2 regions of the Otoolea muris genome follow, and region 1 is predicted to be linked to the other one. Evidence: a T-box and tRNA genes for the amino acid it is inferred to sense, from the RefSeq annotation. Region 1 holds a T-box; the other holds one or more tRNA genes.
The links. The T-box of region 1 lies ahead of leuS (leucine--tRNA ligase). A T-box ahead of a tRNA ligase gene usually reads a tRNA of that ligase, here a tRNA-Leu.

Region 1 (7,618 bases):
TGTCCGAAAACGGGCAGACGCAGGAGGAGATGAAGCGGTTTGAAGCGGTCCTCGCTGAATCGATGACCATCGCGCAGGAGATGGCCGCCGGTTCCGAGGCAAAAGCAGAAGATTTTAAAGATCAGGCAATTTCCCAGGCCAACCGGACGATCATAATTCAGGATATTTTGTTTGCTGTGATCGTGCTTGCCGCTCTCCTGGTTTCCTATAAAATAGCGGTGATCATCACTGTGCCGCTCAAAAAATTGTCTCAGGGAATGCAGGAAGTTTCGGAGGGGCATCTGGAAATTGATCTGGACAGCGCCGAACAGGACGAATTGGGTGTGCTCTCCCGTCAGCTCAATGCGACGATGTCCAATATCCGGCAGTATGTGGAGGATATTTCTTATGTGCTGGGCGGTATTTCCGACGGCAATATTTCGATGGAAATCGAACGTGAATACATAGGCGACTTCGGGGAAATTAAAAAATCCCTCAACCTGATCCTGGATTCCCTGAATGACACCATCGAACGAATCTATCTCTGCTGCACCCAGGTCAGGGCCGGTTCGGAGAGCCTTGCCTCCAATTCACAACTGCTGGCGCAGGGATCCACAGAGCAAACCGCCGCCGTGGAAGCGTTTCAGGCGTCACTGGATAAAGTCGCATCCTTAACCCGGCAGGACGGGGAGAATGCCGCCCATGTCAAGGAGATTTCCGGGCAGGCTTGGAAGGTGGTTGTCCAGAGCAACCGCCAGATGGATGATATGGTCCATGCAATGGGGGAGATTGACTCTTCCTCTCAGGAGATCGCAAAAGTGATCAAAATTATTGAGGATATTGCTTTCCAGACCAACATTCTTGCGCTTAACGCAGCGGTAGAAGCTGCGCGCGCCGGCGATACGGGCAAAGGCTTTGCGGTTGTTGCAGATGAAGTGCGCAACCTTGCGGGCAAGAGCGCGGAAGCAGCCAGTACCACCGCAGAAATGATTGAAAAATCCACATTAGCGGTGAAACACGGGATTCAGGTCGCTGACGCGACGGTGCAATCCATGAAGCAGGTGGGGAACCATGTGCAGTCAATGGCCGAGCTTTTGGGGGATATTGATCAGTCTACCAGCGAACAGGCAGACGCATTTGCGTGCATGGTTCATTCGGTTTCCCAGATTACCGGGGTTGTACATGCAAACGCAGCGGCCGCTGAAGAAAATTCGGCCGCATCCAGGGAGCTGTCCGGCCAGGCAAAGATTCTGGAGAATCTGGTCGAACGGTTTCGCACAAGAAAGCAATACGCGAAGGCGGCGGGAAGCGCGGATTAGAGCGTGTTTGAAAATTGCTTTCTGGCAGATGTGCGCGCCGCTTTGTGTTTAACCGGGCAGGTGACAGACGCCTGCCCGGCATTTATTCCCGCGGGCAACGAGCCAAGTGGGCATGCTTGCATGCACATTTGGCGGCTGCCGCGAGGGTCAAATACCCCGCTGCTCTGCAGCGCTGTAAGTTTGACGCCCCGTTGCTTGCAGCGGGGTTGTTGAATTACGGCAAATGCATCGTATTTAAGGCCGCGCTCCTCAATTGCCCCCCCCATTTTCCAGATAAGGCGGGGAGGGGATGTCGCCGGAATCGCTGTGGAGCTCGTCGTATTTCCCTTTGATCATATAGATGCCGGCAGTGATGATCGCGATGGCTACGATGGCCTGCGGGATGCTGCGCGCAAGGAACCGGAGGAAGTCCTGGGCGCGTTCGGAAAGGCGCAGGATGGGCAGCAGGTACCAGAAAAATGCGCCGGAGCCGATATTCCACAGGATGCTGATTCCAAAGAAGATAAGGCATGCGGACAGGAGCCGGCGGTATTTCTGAATGGTAAAGCGGTTTAATCCGAACTCATTCCATGGAATCAGGTAATCGTCCTCAATGGAGTAGAATTCCTCATCGCTTAAGGAGTTCAAGTTGTTGGTGTGAAAAAAGCTGTAAAACCATACAATCGGGGCCAAAAAGGTCAGGAACCCCAGTCTGAGGAAGCCGGATACGCCGAGAAGCGCTGCAAAAATCATCATCAGGCTGACGCCCTGTTTGAAAAAGCCGAGATACATCTCGCCGGCCCCGGGTATCAGGGACCAGCAGAATGTCATTAATTTACCTTTCTTTTTTGTCATAACGAAATACCTCCAGATTAAAATTTGACAATTGGTGAAGCTGTCCGGTCAACTGCTCAATGTGCTTATAATACTCCCAATGCTGTTCGGACAACTGTCCGTAGTGGTCGCCTGTCAGCTCATCTGCAGCCCGCCTGGCCGAGCTCTCCGCCAGATTGGGGGCCAGAAACAGCAGGCTTAAGGAGCAGAGGACCGCGGCGCCCACCTTTAAGCTGAAATAGAAAAACTGCAGCTTTTTTGACAATTGGTTCGATCCTGCGATAATCTGGACATCCAGCTTCCTGCTCCGCTCGAGGATCGAGGATTTCAGATCGCGGGGAGCGGTTAAAAGCTCCTTTCCGGCCGCCGCCTCGGACAGCGCCTCCAGGCACCGGGGACATACGGCCAGATGCTTAAACTCACTGTCCGAAAGCCTTCCTTTCAGGCTTCCCTTCAGGCGTTCAGGGGAAATGTGTGAGATACGCACAGGGGACAAAAGCGCTCCTTCTGTGTTTTGTCTTCTTTGTTCCTGCTTTCTGCTAAGATCCATGCCCGATATCCTCCTTTCCATAGAGCTTGCGCAGCATCCCCCTGGCACGGTAAATCTGGGTCTGCAGCGTTTTGATATTTTTACCTGTCTTGTGGACGATTTCGCCGATTTCCATCTCATTGTAATAGTAATCCAGAGCCACGCTTTTGTAGGGCTCCTTTAAGGAATTGCAGCAATCAAAGAGCTTCTGCCTCACCTCGTCCTCCAGCATCGTTTCCTCTACGGAGTCAGGGGCGGCGATGGCTGTGAAATATTCGTCGTCCGTGGGGACTGATTTCCGGCCGGCCCGTTTTAAATAATCCAGGCACTTGTTCGTCGCAATCCGGCAGAGCCAGGCGCGCTCATTGCCGCCGTCAAAATACGCCATGCTTTTGTACGCCGAAAGAAAGGTTTCCTGGGCGAGATCCTCAGCATCAAAATAATTGGCGGTGAATTTGTAGCAAATCGAGTAGATTAAATTCTGATACTGGTCTATCCAATGTTCCAGCCGCTGCTCTGCATTGATTCGGATCGCCCCCTTTCCTGTCGGTCTTATCTATTAAACGACTGGAGCCAGGGAATATCTTCATTTTTTTAAATCTGAATCATTTCCCTGCGGTTCACACCCCGGCAGGGATGTGAACCAGCGCCATGATGCCGGAATGGCCATAATATTTTTTTGTGACAGCTCAGATAACCTCTGAACCGTTACATCTTTCGGCGATAATTCTCTGGCTCATATACGCTTTTTCTTCCATTTTACCATAAATTATGTCATAATATGCTATACTGAAATACAGGACAAAGGCAGGAGGAGACGAATCGCGATGGAACACATTATCTTATTTGATCTGGATGGAACTCTGACGGATCCAAAGGAAGGAATTACGAAGTCTGTGCAGCATTCCCTGCGGGCATATGGGATTGAGGAGCCGGATTTGGAGGCGCTTTGCCCGTTTATCGGCCCGCCCCTGACAGAGAGCTTTATGGAGTTTTACGGCTTCAGTGAAGCGGACGCCAGGGCGGCGATTCCGCATTTTCACGAATACTTTGTCGGGCGCGGAATCTTTGAGAACCGTCCGTATGAGGGAATCCATGACATGCTTGAAGGGCTGTGCAGAGATGGCTTTACCCTGGCGGTTGCCACATCCAAGCCGGAGGTGTTCGCAGAGCAGATTCTGGAGCATTTCGGCCTGCGCCGGTATTTTAAGCTGGTGGGCGGGGCGGATATGGAGGAAAAACGGGTGAAAAAAGGCGAGGTGATTGCCTGGACGCTCAAGCGGCTGGGCGTGGATCCGGAAAAGACGCCGGTGATTATGGTGGGCGATCGCAGGCATGATGTGGCTGGGGCAAAGGAGAACGGGCTTTTATGCGCGGGCGTCCTGTTTGGATACGGATCGCGGGAGGAGCTTCTTGAGGCGGGCGTGGATTATCTGGCTGAAAGTGTGGAAAAGCTGGGGGAGATTCTGCGGCTTTGGGGAAAAGGACAGCGGCAGTCTCATAGAAACGCCTGATGTGTCTGTACGTTATTGTCCCCCCTGGTCAGGAGGATCTTCCGGAAGCAATCCGCCTGCCTTGACAAGCCCGCCCGGATATGGTACATTATCACATAGTTAAAATGCCGTGAAGAGGAGTAGTAGGCTGAGGGGACATATCAGAGAGCTGCCGTCAGGTGCGAGGCAGTTATGGATCGCAGCCGAACTGGCCTTGGAGCAGCCCTGCCGAAGGGAAGGCGCTAAGCGACGCTTTCCTGCGTAAGCAGAGCCGGGTCCGCCCGTTACAGAGAAGATCAAAGCGCATGTGTTATGCACATGAAATAGAGTGGTACCGCGCAGCGGAGTATGGAGTATACAGCCCTGCGTCTCTATCTTAGATGGAGACGGGGGCTTTTTACATGGGACGGCAAACAATTGTTTGCCGCTGCCTATATTTATTTTATCGAGAATGCAGGAGGAAAAAGACATGGCGCAGTACAATCACACAGCCATTGAGAAGAAATGGCGTGCCAACTGGGAGAAGAACCCGATCAATGTAAACGACGGGAAAAAGGAAAAGTATTACTGCCTGGATATGTTTCCGTATCCGTCCGGCAGCGGCCTTCATGTGGGACACTGGAGAGGATACGTGATCTCGGACGTCTGGAGCCGTTATCAGCTTTTGAAGGGGAAATATGTGATCCACCCCATGGGCTGGGATGCGTTCGGGCTTCCGGCGGAGAATTACGCGATCAAGATGGGCGTCCATCCGGCGATCTCGACGGCGGAGAATGTGGAGAATATCAAGCGCCAGATCGGCGAGATTGCGGCCATCTATGACTGGGATATGGAGGTCAACACCACGGATCCCGGCTTTTATAAATGGACGCAGTGGATCTTTGTGCAGATGTTTAAAAAGGGCCTGGCCTATGAGAAGGAATTCCCCATCAACTGGTGCCCGTCGTGTAAGACGGGGCTGGCGAATGAGGAGGTGGTAAACGGCTGCTGCGAGCGCTGCGGAGCTGCGGTGACGAAGAAAAACCTCCGCCAGTGGATGCTTAGGATCACGGCGTATGCCGAGCGCCTTTTGAATGACTTAGACAAGCTGGACTGGCCGGAAAAGGTTAAAAAGATGCAGACGGACTGGATCGGCAAGTCCTACGGCGCGGAGGTGGATTTCCCGGTCGAGGGAAGGGAAGAGAAGATCACCGTTTACACCACGCGGCCTGACACGCTGCACGGCGCGACGTTTATGGTACTGGCCCCGGAGCACGCGATGGCAAAGGGCCTGGCCACGGACGAGACGAGGGAGGCGGTGGAGAAGTATATCTTCGATTCCTCCATGCGTTCCAATGTGGATCGCTTACAGGACAAGGAAAAGACGGGCGTGTTTACCGGAAGCTATGCAATAAACCCGTTAAACGGGGCAAAGGTTCCGATCTGGCTGTCGGATTATGTGCTGGCCGATTACGGCACGGGCGCGATCATGTGCGTGCCGGCGCACGATGACCGCGACTTTGAATTTGCCAGAAAATTCAATATCCCCATCATCCAGGTGATCGCAAAGGACGGCAAAGAGATCGCGTCCATGACCGAGGCGTACACGGACGCGTCGGGAACCATGATCAATTCCGGGGACTGGAACGGAATGGAGTCGGCGGTCCTTAAAAAGGAAGCGCCGGAGATGATCGAGAAGATGGGAATCGGCCACAAGCGGGTGAACTATAAGCTGCGCGACTGGGTATTTTCGCGTCAGCGCTACTGGGGCGAGCCGATCCCGATCGTGCACTGCCCGAAATGCGGCAATGTCCCGGTTCCGGAGGATCAGCTTCCGTTAGAGCTTCCGAAGGTTGACAGCTACCAGCCCACAGGCACAGGGGAATCGCCGCTGGCCGCGATCGGCGAGTGGGTGAACACGACCTGCCCCTGCTGCGGCGCGCCGGCCAAACGGGAGACAAACACCATGCCCCAGTGGGCCGGTTCCTCCTGGTATTTCCTGCGGTATGTGGACAATAAGAACACAGAGGCGCTCGTTTCCAGGGAGAAGGCGGACAAATACCTTCCGGTGGATATGTACATCGGCGGAGTGGAGCACGCGGTGCTGCATCTTCTGTACTCGCGCTTCTATACGAAGTTTTTGTATGACATCGGCGCGGTGGATTTTGACGAGCCGTTTAAGAAGCTTTTTAATCAGGGCATGATCACCGGCAAGAACGGCATCAAGATGAGCAAGTCCAAGGGAAATGTGGTTTCGCCGGACGATCTGGTCCGCGACTACGGCTGCGATTCCCTGCGCCTGTATGAGCTGTTTGTAGGGCCGCCGGAGCTGGACGCCGAGTGGGACGACAGAGGGATCGAGGGCGTTTCCCGTTTCCTGAACCGTTTCTACAATCTGGTGATGGATAACAGGGATAAAGATATAAAGGCGACCCGGGAGATGGTGAAGACGCGCCACAAGCTGATCTATGATATTGAGCAGCGTTTTGAGCAGTTCAGCTTAAATACCGTGATCTCCGGCTTTATGGAGTACAATAACCGTCTTATGGAGCTGAATAAAAAGGAGGGCGGTATTGACCGGGAGACACTGCGCACGTTTGTGGTGCTGCTGGCGCCATTTGCCCCGCACCTGGGAGAGGAGCTGTGGCAGGTATTAGGCGGAACGGACAGCGTTTTCCACGCCCGGTGGCCGGAGTGCGACGCGGAGAAGATGAAGGACGACGAAAAGGAGATCGCGGTTCAGATCAACGGAAAGACCAGGGCTGTGGTGACGCTGCCGGCGGATGTGTCAAAGGAGGACGCCATCGCTGCCGGAAAAGAGGCGGTGAAGGACAAGCTGGCCGGAACTGTCGTCAAGGAGATCTATGTTCCGGGGCGGATTGTCAATCTGGTTGTGAAATAAAGGGTGAATAGCGCAGCAGTTCAGCCTTCGGCTCCGGGGGGTGTCGCGAAATAAGGAATGGTTCGTCATTTCGCGACAGTTTTTTACTCACCCCTTCCTTCTCAACTGCCAGAAAGCGACCGCGCTGGCCGCGGCGACATTCAGGGAGTCCGTCCCGTGGGACATGGGAATCCGCACAATATAGTCGCAGGCGGAAATCGTGGACGCGGCCAGCCCGTCGCCTTCGGTTCCCAGTATAATGGCAAGCCGTTCCTCCAAAGCCAAAGCCGGGTCATCGATCGGCACGGCGCGCTCGCTTAAGGCCATGGCAGCCGTCTTAAAGCCGAGATCCTTAAGAAGCGCCAGATCCGTTTCCGGAAGGCTTTCGGGGACGGCTTCCTGCGATTCCTCCTGCCCGAGGTATGTCCACGGGATTTGAAATACGGCCCCCATGCTGACGCGTATGGCGCGGCGGTAGAGCGGATTGCTGCACGCGGGCGTAAGCAGCGCGGCGTCGATGCCGAGCGCCGCGGCAGAGCGGAAAATAGCGCCCACATTGGTAGGATTCATGACATGCTCAAGCACTGCAATCCGTTTTGCGCCGGCGCATACCTCTCTGGGGGCG
Region 2 (7,618 bases), on a different contig from region 1:
ATCGATCCGGGGGCGCCGGACAATTTTAACGCGGAAAAGTATGCGTGCAGGACGGCGGACGAGGAGAATTTAACGGCCAGCGATCTGTTTTTTGCGCGCTTCATAGAGGCGGCCCATGAAAAGGGCATGCGCGTGATCGTGGACGGCGTATTCAACCATTGCGGTTCATTTAATAAGTGGATGGACACAGAGCTGATTTACCAGCATGAGGGCGGCTATTCGAGCGGCGCGTATGTCAGCGCCGACAGCCCTTACCGGAATTTTTTTAAATTCCATAATGAGCAGGGGTGGCCGTTTAATGACAGTTATGACGGATGGTGGGGACATTCTACCCTGCCGAAGCTGAACCACGAGGGTTCAGACAAGCTGTACCAGTATATTATGGACATCGCAAAGAAATGGGTGTCGCCGCCGTTTAATGCGGATGGATGGCGTCTTGACGTCGCCGCGGATCTGGGCTATACGCCGGAGTTTAACCATAAGTTCTGGCGGGATTTCCGCAATGCGGTGAAATCGGCCAACCCGGAGGCGGTGATTATTGCGGAGCACTACGGAGACGCGTCCGCGTGGCTGCAGGGCGATCAGTGGGACACCGTCATGAATTACGACGCGTTTATGGAGCCGGTTTCCTGGTTCCTGACCGGGATGGAGAAGCACAGCGATAAGGCGGATGAGGGGCTGTACGGCAATGGGCGCGCTTTTTTTGATACCATGCGCTATCATATGTGCCGGATGCAGACGCCGTCGCTGATGTGCGCCATGAACCAGCTCTCAAACCACGATCATTCCCGTTTCCTGACCAGGACGAACCGGACGGTTGGACGCCTGAACACCCTGGGCTCTGAAGCGGCGGGGCGGGGGATCCATTACGGCATTTTTCGCCAGGGCGTGGTGATGCAGATGACGTGGCCCGGATGCCCGACGCTCTATTATGGGGACGAGGCGGGCGTGTGCGGGTGGACGGATCCCGATAACCGCCGGACATATCCATGGGGGAATGAGGATCTGGAGCTGATCGAATTTCACCGCTATATGACGGGAATCCGCAGGCGGAATCCGGCCCTGCGCACGGGTTCGCTCACCGAGCTTCTGGAGGAGCCGGGGATGATCGCTTACGGGCGTTTTCAGGCGGCGGGAAAGGAGACAAAGGAGAGCCGCGTGGTGGTGGCGGTTAATACGTGCCAGGATGTGCGGATTTTCAGGATTCCTGTGTGGAAGATCGGCATAACGGATTTTGAGAAGATGAGGCGCGTGATGCTGACGTATGAAGAGGGGTATAACGCAGGTGTTGTGGACTATGAGGTCGGGGGAGGAATCCTGGAGATCGAGATTCCGCCGTCCGGGTCGGCGGTTCTGGCGGCGGAGATGGCGTAGGAGGCGTCCGGGCTGTCTTTTATGAAAAATTGCCGGATGCGGGCGGTCAGGGAATACTGGATCGTAGATCCGCATAAAGAAACGACTCTGGTTTACCGTTTTGAGGAGGACGCCGCCCCGGCTGCCTATCCGTTTGATACAGGGATTGTGTTTGGAATTTTTCCGGAACTGGATGTGACGGTGGCTGAGTAACAGTTCAGATAGGTCTGCGCACCTGCTGCGCTGACCGTACGAAAACGCGGCGGCAGCAGGCATCTGCCCCATCGCGAAGCGATTTTCATTGGCAGATGCCGTAACAGTTCAGGTTATCTCAACTGTTACGTGGCTGAACTGCCGGGGTAGAGAAATTTTTTAAAAAGCTTGCTTTTTTTTGGTTCCTGTGCTATGCTTTTATAGCATTACATCAGTTACGGATGGGTTCCCGAGTGGCCAAAGGGGGCAGACTGTAAATCTGTTGCGTCTCGCTTCGGTGGTTCGAATCCACCTCCATCCAGTTTGGTCTGCCGCAGTGGCGGAACTGGCAGACGCCCGGGACTTAAAATCCCGTGGGTAGTGATACCCGTACCGGTTCGATTCCGGTCTGCGGCACTTGTGGAAAGGCTTATTGCGTGGGTGATAAGTCTTTTTTTGGTATTTTCGCCCTTCGGCTTATGTTGTGTGCGCAGGCCGTGATATAATCGTGAGAGGCCGCCAGTGCCGGTTCCTATATTCATTAAGGAACCGGGAGATAAAAACAATGCGGATGCGGTTCCGCAGGCCCGCGCACCGGAAATATGCCGCAAATGCGGCGCGCGGGCTGCGTATTTTTCAGGTCCGGCTTATGTTTTCAGAATCAGCGCCCGGCCATGGCCGCCTCATCGGCAATCACGACAACGTCGGGATGGAATTGAAGAATCGAAGCGGGAACAGCGGGAGTAACCGGTCCGTACAGGGATTTTTTGAGAATTTCGGCTTTGTCGCTGCCGCTGACCAGGAAAACGATCCGGCGCGCTCTCATGATGGTCCCGATGCCCATGGTAAACGCCTGCCGGGGTACGTCGTCGGCGGAGGCGAAGAACCGCTTGTTGGCCTCAATCGTCATCTCCGTTAAGTCCACACAGTGGGTTTCGGCGGCAAAATGATCGTCTGGCTCGTTGAAACCGATATGGCCGTCATGGCCCAGGCCAAGCACCTGTAAATCAACGCCGCCCAGAGAGCGGATCACGTCCTCGTAGCGCGCGCATTCCGCGGCGGCGTCCTGCGCGGTTCCATCCGGGATATTGGTCTGCGCCATATCGATATTGACATGGGAAAACAGATGATGGTTCATGAAATAGTAGTAGCTCTGATCATTGTCCTTTGTCAGCCCTTTGTATTCGTCAAGGTTTGCGGTCTTTACTTCTGAGAAGTCGAGCTCTCCATTCCGGTATTTTTCAACAAGGCATTCGTAGGTTCCGATTGGCGTGGAGCCGGTGGCAAGGCCCAATACGCAGTCGGGCTTCGTTACGATCTGCGCCGCGATTACGGAAGCGGCCTTTTTGCTCATCTCGTCATAGTTTTTTACCTTATAGATTTTCATGTAAACTCCTCCATATGAAAAATATTTGCGTTCAATGTTTAGAATACCATTTTTGAGTCATAGTTTCAATGGATATCCGCATAAAATAAATAGCAAAGGATAAGGTGGGTTATCAGTGAAATTTATATAAAGAGGAGTGAGGGCATGACGAATTTTCAGAGGCTAATTTCATATATCTATACCTACGAAGGCGGGATAAAGGGAAAAAATATCGGCTTTGCCAAACTGGAAGTCCGGGGGAGCCAATGCCGTATCACAGTCAATGTCAAAAAGATATTTGTGGGCGGGAATCCGATCGGCGTATATATGCTGACAGGGCGGGAGGAGATCCGGATCGGGACGCTGTTTGCGAGAAACGGATCGGGAGAGTTCCGCACAGTGATACATACCCAGGATCTGGAGCATACAGGGCACAGCCTGGATGACTGCTACGGGCTCAGCGTCCATGATGTCGAAAGTAACTGGCGTTCGTATACGACGATCTGGGAGGACGCCGTTGCCCATGCGGCAGAAGTGGATCTGGCGGACGTGACAGCCGGCAAAGCGGCCCGAAATGCGTCCGGGAACACACAGAGCGAATCTCAAAATACACCTCAAAGCATGCCTCAAAGCACTTCTCATAATATGTCTCAGGATACATCCCAAAAAACAGATGCAGTACAGGTGAAAGCGCCGTCCCCGGAACCGCGGACAGCCCCGCTTCCCATTTCAGCGGAAATTGAGAGGGAGCTGGAGCGCGAGGAATTAAAGCAGATGGGAATGCCGGAAAGCGAGATCCATCCCAGACAGACAAGGACAGGAAATGTAGTCCGTCTGTACGGAGGCGGAAGATCAGAGCGGCTGGGAACCCTTCCGGAATTAATCCCGGAGCCGCGGATCGCGAAGGAGGAAGGGGCCGCGGCCGGGATATCTGGTTTTCGTGAAAATGAACACGCCGCACAGTATGAGGATATGAATTTGGAGGCGGAGCCAGAGAAGGCGCATAGAGAAGAGTCTGTGACAGAGGCGCAGGGTGTCCGGGAGTCTGTGAGCGGGGCACAGGAATCTCCGGAAGGCGCGTCCGGCGGGCAGGCGGTTTTGCAGGAAGTGTCAGAGGCAGGGACCGTCCTGGAAAATACGTCTGAGGCGCAGGCCGTCCGGGAAGCTGTGTCCGGGCTGCAGACGGCGCGGGAGGCGGCGTCTGAGCCGGGCGCCGCGGAAGAGGCTTTAGAGATGCCGGGCATAAGGGAGGCTATGGAGGAGATGCCGGGCATACGGGAGGCTATGAAGGAGAGGGAGGCCGTGGAGGAGATGCCGGGCATGCCGGAAGCCATGGAAGAGATGCCGGACGTTCCAGAGGCTATGGCAGAAGCGCAGAACGTACAGACAGGGGGGATGGAGGCGCCGCAGGCTGTCCGGCAGGCCGCCGGGCCTGCGCAGAGCGTCCGGGAAAGCATGCCGCATGAGACCGCCGTCCCGGAGGCCGCGGCAGACAATGGAGCGCGCTCCCATGCGGCATTTGCCGGAACTGCGGGCGGGCCTGCTCTGGGGTTTCTGGAGGAATCGCATCCTGCCATGGAGTCAGAGGCTGTGGTTTCCCAGAGCCCGCAGGCTGTCCGGCAGGCCGGGCCTGCGCTGGCACAGGGAGGGCTCCGGCGGGAGATCAGGAATCAGGTTTCCATGCGCCCCGGCGCGCCGTTGGAGCGCGTGCAGAAGCAGGAAGCAGCCCCGGCGCTGTCCGCGCCGCCCTGTCCGCAGACGGCGGAGCAGAAAGCTCCCGGTACGGCTCCGGCACAGTCGGGTTCGGTTATTTCCTTCAGGGAAAGGAGCGATACACAGAACGAACAGGAAATGTGGGAAATGCTGAGAAAGCGTTATCCCAAGATTCTGGCCTTTGACTATGCCGACGGCTGTGAAATTTTGACCATCAAGCCGCAGGATATCGGCCTTCTCCCCAGGGAAACGTGGGTATATGGGAATAACAGCTTTCTGCTGCATGGCTTTTACAGCTTCCGCTATCTGATTCTGGCAAGGCTCAATAACCCGAACGGCCGGCCGCGCTATCTTCTGGGCATACCGGGCCATTACTACAGTAATGAGAAATACATGGCGGCCATGTTTGGTTTTCCTGATTTTGTCCTGTCAAAAAACCAGCCGCCGAAGGACGGACGCTTCGGGTACTGGTATACGGATATTAAGATCGGGGAATAAAAACGTTGCTAAAATGCCGGGAGACGTTTATACTAAAGCATGTTTGAAAATGTTTTCTGCCAGATGTGCGTTCCGTTTTGTGGGAATGATTTTCAGGCGCGCTTTAAGCGCGCCGGCAGCAGGACGGCGGCTCTGCCGGGCTGCGAACCGTACTATCAGTATGTACTCTCGGAATCTCTCTGCACCTGCCTTTGCGGCTGATTTTCCGCCAGATGCACCCCAATTTAATTAACGTACATCCACGTACGCCTCATAAATTTGTGCGCATCTAAAATCATCTCACAAAATCAGGCGCAGCGGGATTCCGAGAGTACATCAGTAATGTAAAGAGGATAAAAGAGATGCCCAGGATGACAGGAGAGGAAAAATACATGAGGGCAGCCATGCGGGAAGCTGTAAAAGCCCGCGCATTGGGCGAGGTTCCGATTGGCTGCGTGATTGTTTATGAGGATAAAATTATCGGCAGGGGCTACAACCGCAGAATGATTGACAGGAATGTGCTGGCCCATGCGGAGATTACGGCGATCCGAAAAGCATGCCGGAAGATGGGGGACTGGCGCTTGGAGGGCTGCACGATGTATGTAACGCTCGAACCATGCCCGATGTGCGCCGGGGCCATCGTGCAGGCCAGGATTCCGGAAATCAGGATTGGTTCCATGAATCCCAAGGCCGGATGCGCCGGATCCGTGCTGAATTTATTGCAGGAAAAAGGCTTTAACCATCAGGTCCGCATAGAGACGGGAATTCTGGGAGAGGAATGCTCGCAGATGCTGAGTGAATTTTTTAAGGAGCTGAGAAAAAAGAAAAAGGAAGGCGCAGCCGTTCAGTTAAATGCTCCGTAACCGCCCGGGCTTACTGAGCCGTTACGGCGGCCGCGCCTTTTTTCTATTGTTGATTGCCTGGTATACCCCACACTAATTAACCGTACATTTCGCTGGTCTAAATTTCCATCTGCCGCGTTGTCGTCAATCGACGTAGCCACCGCTACGCCGTCGCTTCGCAGACGCACAGATGACACCAATATCAAGCAATGTATTCACTGAAATTTAAGCAACGCTCTAGAGCGTGTTTGAAAATTCATTCCTGGCATCTGCACGCCTCACTTCGCGGTATATTTGTGCCAAATTCACTTAACGCAGCCCGCTGCGCCGCGTTCATTTGGCACAAATCTCCCACAAAGCGGAACGCACATCTGGCAGAAAGCATTTTTCAAACACGCTCTAGAACAGAGAACCCATCAAACACACCGGCGGACCTGTATTTAAAGAGCTTTGTAAAAAAATCCGTTTGGTTCCATTTTTTGTAACGCCTCGGACAACCTGAGCTCCATTTTTTTATTGAATCACCTTAATCCATCCCTCCGGAGCCTTGATGCGCCCCATCTGGATCCCGGTCAGGGTATCGTACAGCTTTTGTGTGACAGGCCCCATCTTCTCCATACCGCTCGGGAAGCAGATCTCGTTTCCGTGATCAACAATCTTGCCTACCGGAGAGATCACGGCTGCCGTGCCGCACAGGCCGCATTCTGCAAAATCTTTCACTTCCTCAAGCAGGATTTCACGTTCCTCTGTCTCCAGTCCAAGGTAATCCCTGGCGGCCTGGAGGATGGAGCGGCGCGTGATGGACGGAAGGATGCTGGAAGACTTCGGGGTAACGACCTTATTGTCTTTGGTTATGAAAATCAGGTTGGCGCCGCCCGTCTCTTCAATCTTCGTGCGCGTCCCGGGATCTAAGTATACATTCTCGTCAAAGCCCTGATTGTGGGCGTCCACGATCGCGTGAAGGCTCATGGCATAATTCAGGCCCGCTTTGATATGTCCGGTCCCGCGCGGGGCTGCGCGGTCAAAATCGCTTACGCGGATCGTGATCGGCTTCGCGCCGCCTTTAAAATAGGGGCCTACGGGAGTGGCAAAGATGCGGAATTGATACTCTGTGGCTGGTTTTACGCCAATCACGGAATTGAAGCCGAACATGTAGGGCCGCAGATACAGGCTTGCGCCGGAGCCATAGGGCGGCACATAAGCGGCGTTGGCCTCCACAACCTTCTGAACCGCGTCAATGAAACGCTCCTTGGGGAACGGCGGCATCTCTAAGCCGGCGGCGGAATTCATCATGCGCTCTGCGTTTAAGTCGGGACGGAAGGCTACAATATGGCCGTCCTCGGTTGTGTAGGCTTTTAAGCCTTCAAAGCATGTCTGCGCGTACTGCAGCACGCAGGCGCATTCGCTCAAGGTAATCGTCGGATCCGTGATCAGCGCGCCTTCGTCCCATGCGCCGTCCTTATACTGGGATACATAGCGGTAATCGGTCTGGATGTAGCCAAAACCAATATTTGCCCAGTCAATGTTCTTTTTTTCCATAAGGTTCTCCTATCTCTGGTTTGTTTGATATTAATGTGTTACAGTATTAAAACATATGATTTACTATTATAATGACTTCCGGGGGATGTTGCAAGTTAAAAGTTGTGGTTGGCGGGGGGAATTACGATGGTTCGTC

Region 2: it has a tRNA-Leu gene. The T-box ahead of leuS (leucine--tRNA ligase) is inferred to sense a tRNA for this amino acid. The anticodon was not compared.

What each region holds. Positions count from the first base shown of each region.
Region 1 covers NZ_CALPCY010000011.1:34,758-42,375, forward strand. The annotation lists gene NFS31_RS09035 (methyl-accepting chemotaxis protein) at 1-1,298, shown strand, start outside; gene NFS31_RS09040 (hypothetical protein) at 1,548-2,132, opposite strand; gene NFS31_RS09045 (hypothetical protein) at 2,113-2,661, opposite strand; gene NFS31_RS09050 (RNA polymerase sigma factor) at 2,651-3,196, opposite strand; gene NFS31_RS09055 (HAD family hydrolase) at 3,468-4,154, shown strand; T-box leader at 4,255-4,509, shown strand; gene leuS (leucine--tRNA ligase) at 4,603-7,014, shown strand; gene NFS31_RS09065 (TrmH family RNA methyltransferase) at 7,102-7,618, opposite strand, start outside.
Region 2 covers NZ_CALPCY010000010.1:81,251-88,868, reverse strand. The annotation lists gene NFS31_RS08685 (glycoside hydrolase family 13 protein) at 1-1,374, shown strand, start outside; gene NFS31_RS08680 (Uma2 family endonuclease) at 1,396-1,566, shown strand; tRNA gene NFS31_RS08675 (tRNA-Tyr) at 1,786-1,867, shown strand; tRNA gene NFS31_RS08670 (tRNA-Leu) at 1,877-1,962, shown strand; gene nagB (glucosamine-6-phosphate deaminase) at 2,207-2,932, opposite strand; gene NFS31_RS08660 (hypothetical protein) at 3,077-5,122, shown strand; gene tadA (tRNA adenosine(34) deaminase TadA) at 5,473-5,964, shown strand; gene NFS31_RS27530 (DUF6783 domain-containing protein) at 6,153-6,428, shown strand; gene NFS31_RS08650 (branched-chain amino acid aminotransferase) at 6,457-7,482, opposite strand.